3 regions of the Aquamicrobium terrae genome follow, and region 1 is predicted to be linked to each of the others. Evidence: riboswitches for the same ligand, from Rfam matches in the RefSeq annotation. Region 1 holds a riboswitch; each other region holds the start of a gene.
What was found. A riboswitch is a leader RNA that binds a small molecule or an ion and turns the genes downstream of it on or off. The one in region 1 is predicted to bind thiamine pyrophosphate.
Positions count from the first base shown of each region.

Region 2: linked by a shared signal. The riboswitch ahead of ACVCNR_RS06365 (TenA family protein) and the one ahead of ACVCNR_RS13085 (ABC transporter permease) in region 1 are both predicted to bind thiamine pyrophosphate.
Region 3: linked by a shared signal. The riboswitch ahead of thiB (thiamine ABC transporter substrate binding subunit) and the one ahead of ACVCNR_RS13085 (ABC transporter permease) in region 1 are both predicted to bind thiamine pyrophosphate.

Region 1 covers NZ_JBRKLZ010000001.1:2,664,646-2,666,964, reverse strand. The annotation lists gene ACVCNR_RS13090 (alkaline phosphatase) at 1-694, opposite strand, end outside; TPP riboswitch at 844-946, shown strand; gene ACVCNR_RS13085 (ABC transporter permease) at 1,067-1,846, shown strand; gene ACVCNR_RS13080 (ABC transporter substrate-binding protein) at 1,843-2,319, shown strand, end outside.
Region 2 covers NZ_JBRKLZ010000001.1:1,275,833-1,278,151, forward strand. The annotation lists gene ACVCNR_RS06360 (TenA family protein) at 1-512, opposite strand, end outside; gene ACVCNR_RS06365 (TenA family protein) at 516-1,163, opposite strand; TPP riboswitch at 1,253-1,367, opposite strand; rRNA gene rrf (5S ribosomal RNA) at 1,601-1,715, opposite strand; rRNA gene ACVCNR_RS06375 (23S ribosomal RNA) at 1,914-2,319, opposite strand, start outside.
Region 3 covers NZ_JBRKLZ010000001.1:1,729,448-1,731,766, reverse strand. The annotation lists gene ACVCNR_RS08735 (ABC-F family ATP-binding cassette domain-containing protein) at 1-427, opposite strand, end outside; gene ACVCNR_RS08730 (thiamine diphosphokinase) at 429-1,073, opposite strand; TPP riboswitch at 1,159-1,272, shown strand; gene thiB (thiamine ABC transporter substrate binding subunit) at 1,315-2,313, shown strand.

The DNA.
Region 1 (2,319 bases):
TGCCCACCGACTTGGACGTCTGGCGGCGCAGCGCCTCGACCAGCGTCTCGACCTTCGGATCGTCGAACGGATCGGCGGTGCGGTCGGCATAGACGCCCAGCGCGTTCACGGCGCTCTTGTGGCCGGTCATGTAGGCCGACATGGTGTTGGCGCTGTCGGTGGCGACGGCCTCGGTGGACGAGGTGCCGATGAAGGCCATGCGGTCGAGGTCGTCCATGTTGAGACGGCCGTTGGCCTTGCCCTCGGTCATGCCCCTGGACATGATGCGCGCGGCGGTGCGATGCGCCACCGAAAGACCGTCGGCGATCAGGAAGATGACGTTCTTCGCCCTGGGCTCGGCGGAGGTGCCGTAAACCTCCCAGGTCACGGTCTTTTCCTCGTCGCCGGCCTTGGCGACAACCGTGTAGGTGCCGGGCTCGGCAATCGTCACGCCTTCAAGGCGCACGGCGGAAGCCTCGACACCGTCTTCCTTCTCGATGAAAGTGGCTTCCTTGCCGAACACTTCGGCAGCCGGCTTGCCGTTGATGGTGACGCTGACATCGGAGCCGGCGACGACGCCGTCGAACTCCACCTTCAGGTCGAAGGGCGACGCGCTGAGGATCGTCGCCCGGTCGAGCGGGTAGACCGTGGCCGCGCCGGCAACGGCCGGCACCAGTACGGTCGTTGCGGTCAGGATGGCGAGCAGGCTGCGCATTGTCGTGTTCTCCGTGAACGTCGAAAGAGACCCGCTTGCTAGGGCCGGCACATTACAGCGCGATGACGGCTTTGAGACAGGCCGATGACAAAGCCGCTCCGGTTCCATTGACCTCGCTTGACAGCACAGCCGGCTTGCAACATAGATGGCGCCATTCCGAGGGGGGCGCCGCACGGCGCTGAGATGGCGAAGAGCCGGACCCTTGAACCTGATCCGGGTTATGCCGGCGTAGGAACGGAACGAGGGCCTTCGGGCAATCCTGCCAATTCTTCGCACACCTGGATCTCCATGATGACAAGTCGGGAGATCGCCATGCATTCGAAATACGAGCCTCGCCCACCGACACGGCTTCCCTTCTAGGGGCCGGCGTCCATGTCGGCTGTCTCGGCAGCGCTGCGCACCGCCCTTGTGCTGGTGGCTTCATGGCAGGCGATCGTCATCGCCTTCGCCCCGCCGCGCTACATATTGCCCACGCCGCTCGAGGTCGCGACCGCTTTCCGGCGGCAGCCGCTTTATCTTCTCGACAACGCGCTGGTGACCCTGGCCGAGATCGCCGCCGGTTTCGCGGCCGGCATGACGGCCGGCATCGCCACCGCGCTTGCCATCGCCACCTTCCCGCGACTCGGGCGCGCCGTCTGGCCGATGGTGCTGGTGCTGCAAGCCTTCCCGGTCTTCGTCATCGCGCCGCTGCTGGTGCTGTGGTTCGGCTTCGGGATGACCTCCAAGGTGGTGATGACCACGCTCATCATCTTCTTTCCAGTGGCGTCCGCCTTTGCCGACGGGCTGCGCCGCACGCCGCACGAAATCGTCGATGCCGCCGCTCTCACCCCGGCCAGTCACCGGCAGACGCTGTTCCTGCTGCGCGTACCGCTTGCCTTGCCCGCCCTGATTTCGGGCCTGCGGGTCGCAGCACCCCTTGCCCCACTGGGCGCGGTCATCGGCGAATGGGTGGGCGCCTCGGCCGGGCTCGGCTTCGTCATGGTGCAGGCCAACGCCCGCATGCAGACCGACACCATGTTCGCGGCCATGGCCGTCATCGCCGTGCTGGCGCTGGCGCTGCGGCGGGCCGTCGACCTCCTTGCCCCCCTTCTCACGCCCTGGGCGCGCGAAGGCGATTTTTCCTCCACTCCCAAGCAAAGGAAGCCAACATGATTCGACCCTGCGCGCTCGCGCTCCTGCTGTCCGTCGCCACGGCCGGGGCGGCCCATGCCGCCGACAAGCTCACCGTGATGCTGGAATGGTTCGTCAATCCCGACCACGCACCGCTGGTGGTGGCGAAGGAACTCGGCCTGTTCGAGGAGGCCGGGCTGGATGTGGAACTGGTGCCGCCGGCCGACCCCTCGATCGTGCCGCGCGCCGTTGCTTCCGGCAAGGCGGAGATCGGCATCCACTACCAGCCGAACCTCTATCTCGACCATGACGCGGGCGTGTCGCTGGTGCGCTTCGGAACGCTGGTCGAGACCCCGCTCAACACGCTGACGGTTCTGGCCGACGGGCCGATCAAGGAGCTGAAGGACCTCGAAGGCAAGAAGATCGGCTTCTCGGTCTCCGGCTTCGAGGACGCCATCATTTCCCGCATGCTGGGGAGCGCCGGCGCCGACAAGGACAAGATCGAGCTGGTCAAC
Region 2 (2,319 bases), 1.4 Mb from region 1:
TGGAATGCATCCCCGGCATATTCGCCGATCCATTCACGGTACGGGTGGTCTTTCAGTGCGGCGACGCCGTTTGGCGCCAATGCCTTGCCGATCTCGGCATAGCCGATGACACACGGCGCGAGCGCGACATGGAGGTCCAGCAGGTCGCCGGCCGCGCCGCAGTCGAGCACGAAACGGGTATAGGCGACGGTTGCCTGATGCTCCGGCACGGAGTGGAGTTGCTCGGGCAAGAGCCCCCAGCGCCCGCACAGCCGCACATGCAGCTCCGTCTCGTCGAGTATGCCGGAAAGCCCCGCCTGCGCCGCCCGGATTTCGGGAATGGTGCGGCTCTTGTAAGCCGCGAGCGCCCAGGCGCGCGAGAACTGGATGAGGAACAGATAGTCCTGCACCAGATAGGCCCGGAACGCCGCCTCGGGCAGCGTGCCCGCGCCGAGCTGCCACACGAATTCATGACCGACATAGCTCTGCCAGTCAGCGGCGGCAGCCTGCTTCAGCCGTTCGAACACATCCATTGCTTACTCTCCACTCTCATAGGCTGCATCGAAGAACGCCAGTTCCAGCGCCACGGCACGCGAGAAGAAATCGCGGCTCGTCTCCGATTCCGCCGGCCCGACACGGTCAAGCTCGGCGCGCAGGAAAGCCACGAAATCCCGGAAATCGGGATTGTCGTGCAGGGTGATCCACTCCGCGTGGACGAAGTTTCGCGGCAGCGGCGCCAGCGCCTTCATGGCCCAGTCGAGATAGAGCCATTCGGCGACATTGAGCACGGCAAGTGCCGCCGCATAGGAACGCGTGGCCGCCGCCTCGCGCATGATCGACTTGAAACCGGTGGTGGGCTGCGTGTCGGCAATGGCCGCCCGCTGCTTTTCGCTGACGCCGAGCGCGTCGAACGCGCGCAGGAAGTAGGTGTTCTCCTCCCCCGACACCATGCCGATAAAGCGCCCGAAGCGCAGCCGCGCCTCGAAACTGTCGCTGGTGGCGATGGCCGCGCCCAGCAAGGTCAGGAAGCTGTCGAGAAAGCGGTGGTCCTGCACGAGATAGGAGGCCATTACCTCGTCGGGCACCATGCCCTGAAACAGTTCCTGGACGAAGCGGTGCTCGACCGCCCGCGTCCAGGCCGGCTGGCTTTCTCGTTTCAAGGTTTCGGTGAAGCGTTCGGTCATCGTGCTGTCCTTTCGTGGATGACAGCGAGACCGTCTGTTTCAGGCTTTGTTTCTGGCATGGGCGGCCTCGCAAGGAGGCCGGCAAAAGGCAGCTTGAAATTCGCCATCCCTTCGCCGGCATGATCCGGATCAGGTTCGAAGGGTCACCGCGCTGCTTGCGCCAGCGGTCTCTCAGCCCCTTGCGGGACTCCCCTTGGTGAGATCGTCTTTTAGGAAATAAGGATTGGCCTGTCACCCCTCGCCTCGCTTCAACGGCAAAGGGTCCACCAAATTTTCAGAGAGGGGCAGCGGGACTCCCCCTGTCCGGTCAACTCCACGAGGCGTGGCAGCCACAGCCTCGCCGCAAACGCAAAACGCCGCCCCGAAGGGCGGCGTTCCGAAATCAGGAAAATGAGCTGTTCTGGATGACGATGAGAAGATTTTCATGCGTTTAGCAGACCTGGCAGCGACCTACTCTCCCGCGTCTTGAGACGAAGTACCATCGGCGCAGGGGCGTTTCACGGCCGTGTTCGGAATGGGAACGGGTGCAGCCGCCCCGCCATGACCACCAGGTCGGCAAAGCGCATGTTATCTGAGAAGCTGTTTTGTGCTGATGTTTTGCGTGTCTGCCTTGATCGCCTTTCAGCCGTCAGGCTGCAAGGTCGACCGACCGTCGGCGCTTGTGCGCCGCGCCCGCGCAGCGCCGCCCGAAGGGCGGAACCAGCGTGAGCGATAACAGACATCGCGCAGCGATGAACATTAGGAATGAGAACGATCAAGCCGATCGAACTATTAGTACCGGTAAGCTTCAAGCGTTGCCGCTCTTCCACACCCGGCCTATCAACGTGGTCGTCTTCCACGGTTCTTGAGGGAATACTCGTTTTCAGGTGGGTTTCCCGCTTAGATGCCTTCAGCGGTTATCCCGTCCGTATATAGCTACCCTGCTATGCGGCTGGCGCCACAACAGGTCCACCAGAGATACGTCCATCCCGGTCCTCTCGTACTAGGGACAGATCCTGTCAATATTCCTACACCCACGGCAGATAGGGACCGAACTGTCTCACGACGTTCTGAACCCAACTCACGTACCGCTTTAAATGGCGAACAGCCATACCCTTGGGACCTGCTCCAGCCCCAGGATGCGATGAGTCGACATCGAGGTGCCAAACAACCCCGT
Region 3 (2,319 bases), 940 kb from region 1:
GCAGCAGGATGTCCGGCTCCGGGGCCATGACGCGGGCAAGGGCGGCGCGGCGCGCCTCGCCGCCGGAAAGCTCGGCCGGTATTTCCTCGCCGGTGAGGCCCAGATGTTCGAGCAGATAGGTGGCGCGGTAGGGATCGTCGGCGGGGCCGAGGCCCGCCTCGACATAGGCGCGCACCGTGGCGAATCCGTCCATGTCGGGCGCCTGCGGCAGGTAGCGGATGGTGGCCGTGGGCTGGCGGAAGATCTCGCCGTCCTGCGCTTCGGCGAGGCCGGCGGCGATCTTCAGCAGTGTCGATTTGCCGGAGCCGTTGCGGCCGACCAGCGCGATGCGGTCGCCGGGGCCGACGGTGAGGTCGGCGCCGTCGAGCAGCGGCGTGCCGCCGAAGGTGAGGCGGATGCCGGCAAGGTTGAGAAGCGGCGGGGCCATGTCAGCCTTCCTTTCCGGCCAGCGGATGGGCGAGCAGCATGGCGCGGCCCTGTGCGAGTTCGACGCTGAGCGTGCCGCGAACCTCGTTCGACATGGTGAGCGACGAGCCGAACGGCACCGTGACCGAGGCCAGCTCCCATTTCGCGCCGCGCACGGTGAGGCCGGCCAGATCCGAAAAGCCGAGGATCGAAAACAGCGTGCCTTCGGCATAGTCGAAGGTTGCCGCCGCATGCGGCAGGGGCCGCCCTTCCTGCGTGCCGCTGGTCAGCAGCACGTCGACGCCCGTCTCGGCCAGCCGCAGCGCCAGCGCCAGATGCAGGAAGGCATGGTCGGCGCGGGCGCCGCCGAAGGCGCCGGCCAGCACCAGCGCGGTCGCGCCCTGTTCCAGCGCGATGTCCACCGCCAGTTCGCCGTCGGTGCTGTCCTTGTCGGAGGGGAATTGTCGCTTCGGCACCGTTTTCAGGCGTTCCGGCAGCACCGGGGGGGCGGAATCGAAGTCGCCCACCCAAAGCTCCGGCACGATGCCGAGGGTTTCGGCATGGCGGATGCCGGAATCGGCGGCGACGATGCGCGTTCCCGCGATCTGGCGGTCGAGGGCGGGGGTGCGGACAAGCTCGCCGCCGAGAAGGATGGTGTATCGGCTCATGGGACGAGGGCATTAGCAGCCCCGTCCGTGGAACGGAAGAGCGCCGCCTCTCTTGCGTCGCGGCGCGCGGGGGCCTATTTCTGAAAATGCTCTAACGGGGTGCCGGACGCGTCAACGCGGCCCGGCTGAGAGGCCTCAAAGCCAACCCGCTGAACCTGATCCGGCTTGTACCGGCGGAGGGATTAGAAGCTGTCGGACAGCCGGCGCCTCGACCCCCTGAGACGAAACCAAGGAGGCGCCGATGCGCACAGTGCTTTTATCCCTTCTGTCGGCTGCGGCCCTGTTGGCCGCCGCGCCCGCTTCGGCGCAAGGCAAGCTGACCATCTACACCTATGACAGCTTCACCGCCGACTGGGGCCCCGGCCCGCAGGTGAAGACGAATTTCGAGGCCGAATGCGGCTGCGAGGTCGATTTCGTCTCGGTGGCCGATGGGGTGGCCCTGCTCAACCGGCTGAAGCTGGAAGGCGCCTCCACCAAGGCCGACATCGTGCTCGGCCTCGACACCAACCTCACCGCCGAGGCGCGCGGCACCGGGCTGTTCGTGGCCCATGGGGCGACGCCGCAGGTGGATGTTCCAGGCGGCTGGAACGACGATATGTTCGTGCCCTACGACTACGGCTATTTCGCCGTGGTCTACGACACCGAGAAGCTGCCCAATCCGCCGGCCAGCCTCAAGGAGCTGGTCGAGGGCGACAAGGCGCAAAAAATCGTCATCCAGGACCCGCGCACCTCGACGCCGGGCCTCGGCCTGTTGCTGTGGGTGCGCGCCGTCTATGGCGACGAGGCGGGTGCTGCCTGGGAAAAGCTGAAAGGCCGCGTGCTGACGGTGACGCCGGGCTGGAGCGAGGCCTACGGGCTGTTCACCAAGGGCGAGGCACCGATGGTGCTGTCCTACACCACCTCGCCCGCCTATCACATGATCGCCGACAAGACCGAGCGCTATCAGGCCGTCGCTTTTTCCGAAGGGCATTATCTTCAGGTCGAGGTGGCCGGCATCACCATTGCCGGGGCGAAGAACCCGCTGGCCGAACAGTTCCTCGCCTTCATGACCGGGCCGGGCTTCCAGAATGCGGTGCCGGAAACCCAGTGGATGTACCCTGCGGCCAAGACCAGCAAGCCGCTCGACCCCGCCTTCGACAGGCTGGTGAAGCCGGCCAGGACCCTGCAATTCAACCCGCAGGAAGTGGCCGACAACCGCAAGGCCTGGGTGGACGAGTGGCTCGGCGCGATGGGCCGGTAGTCCACT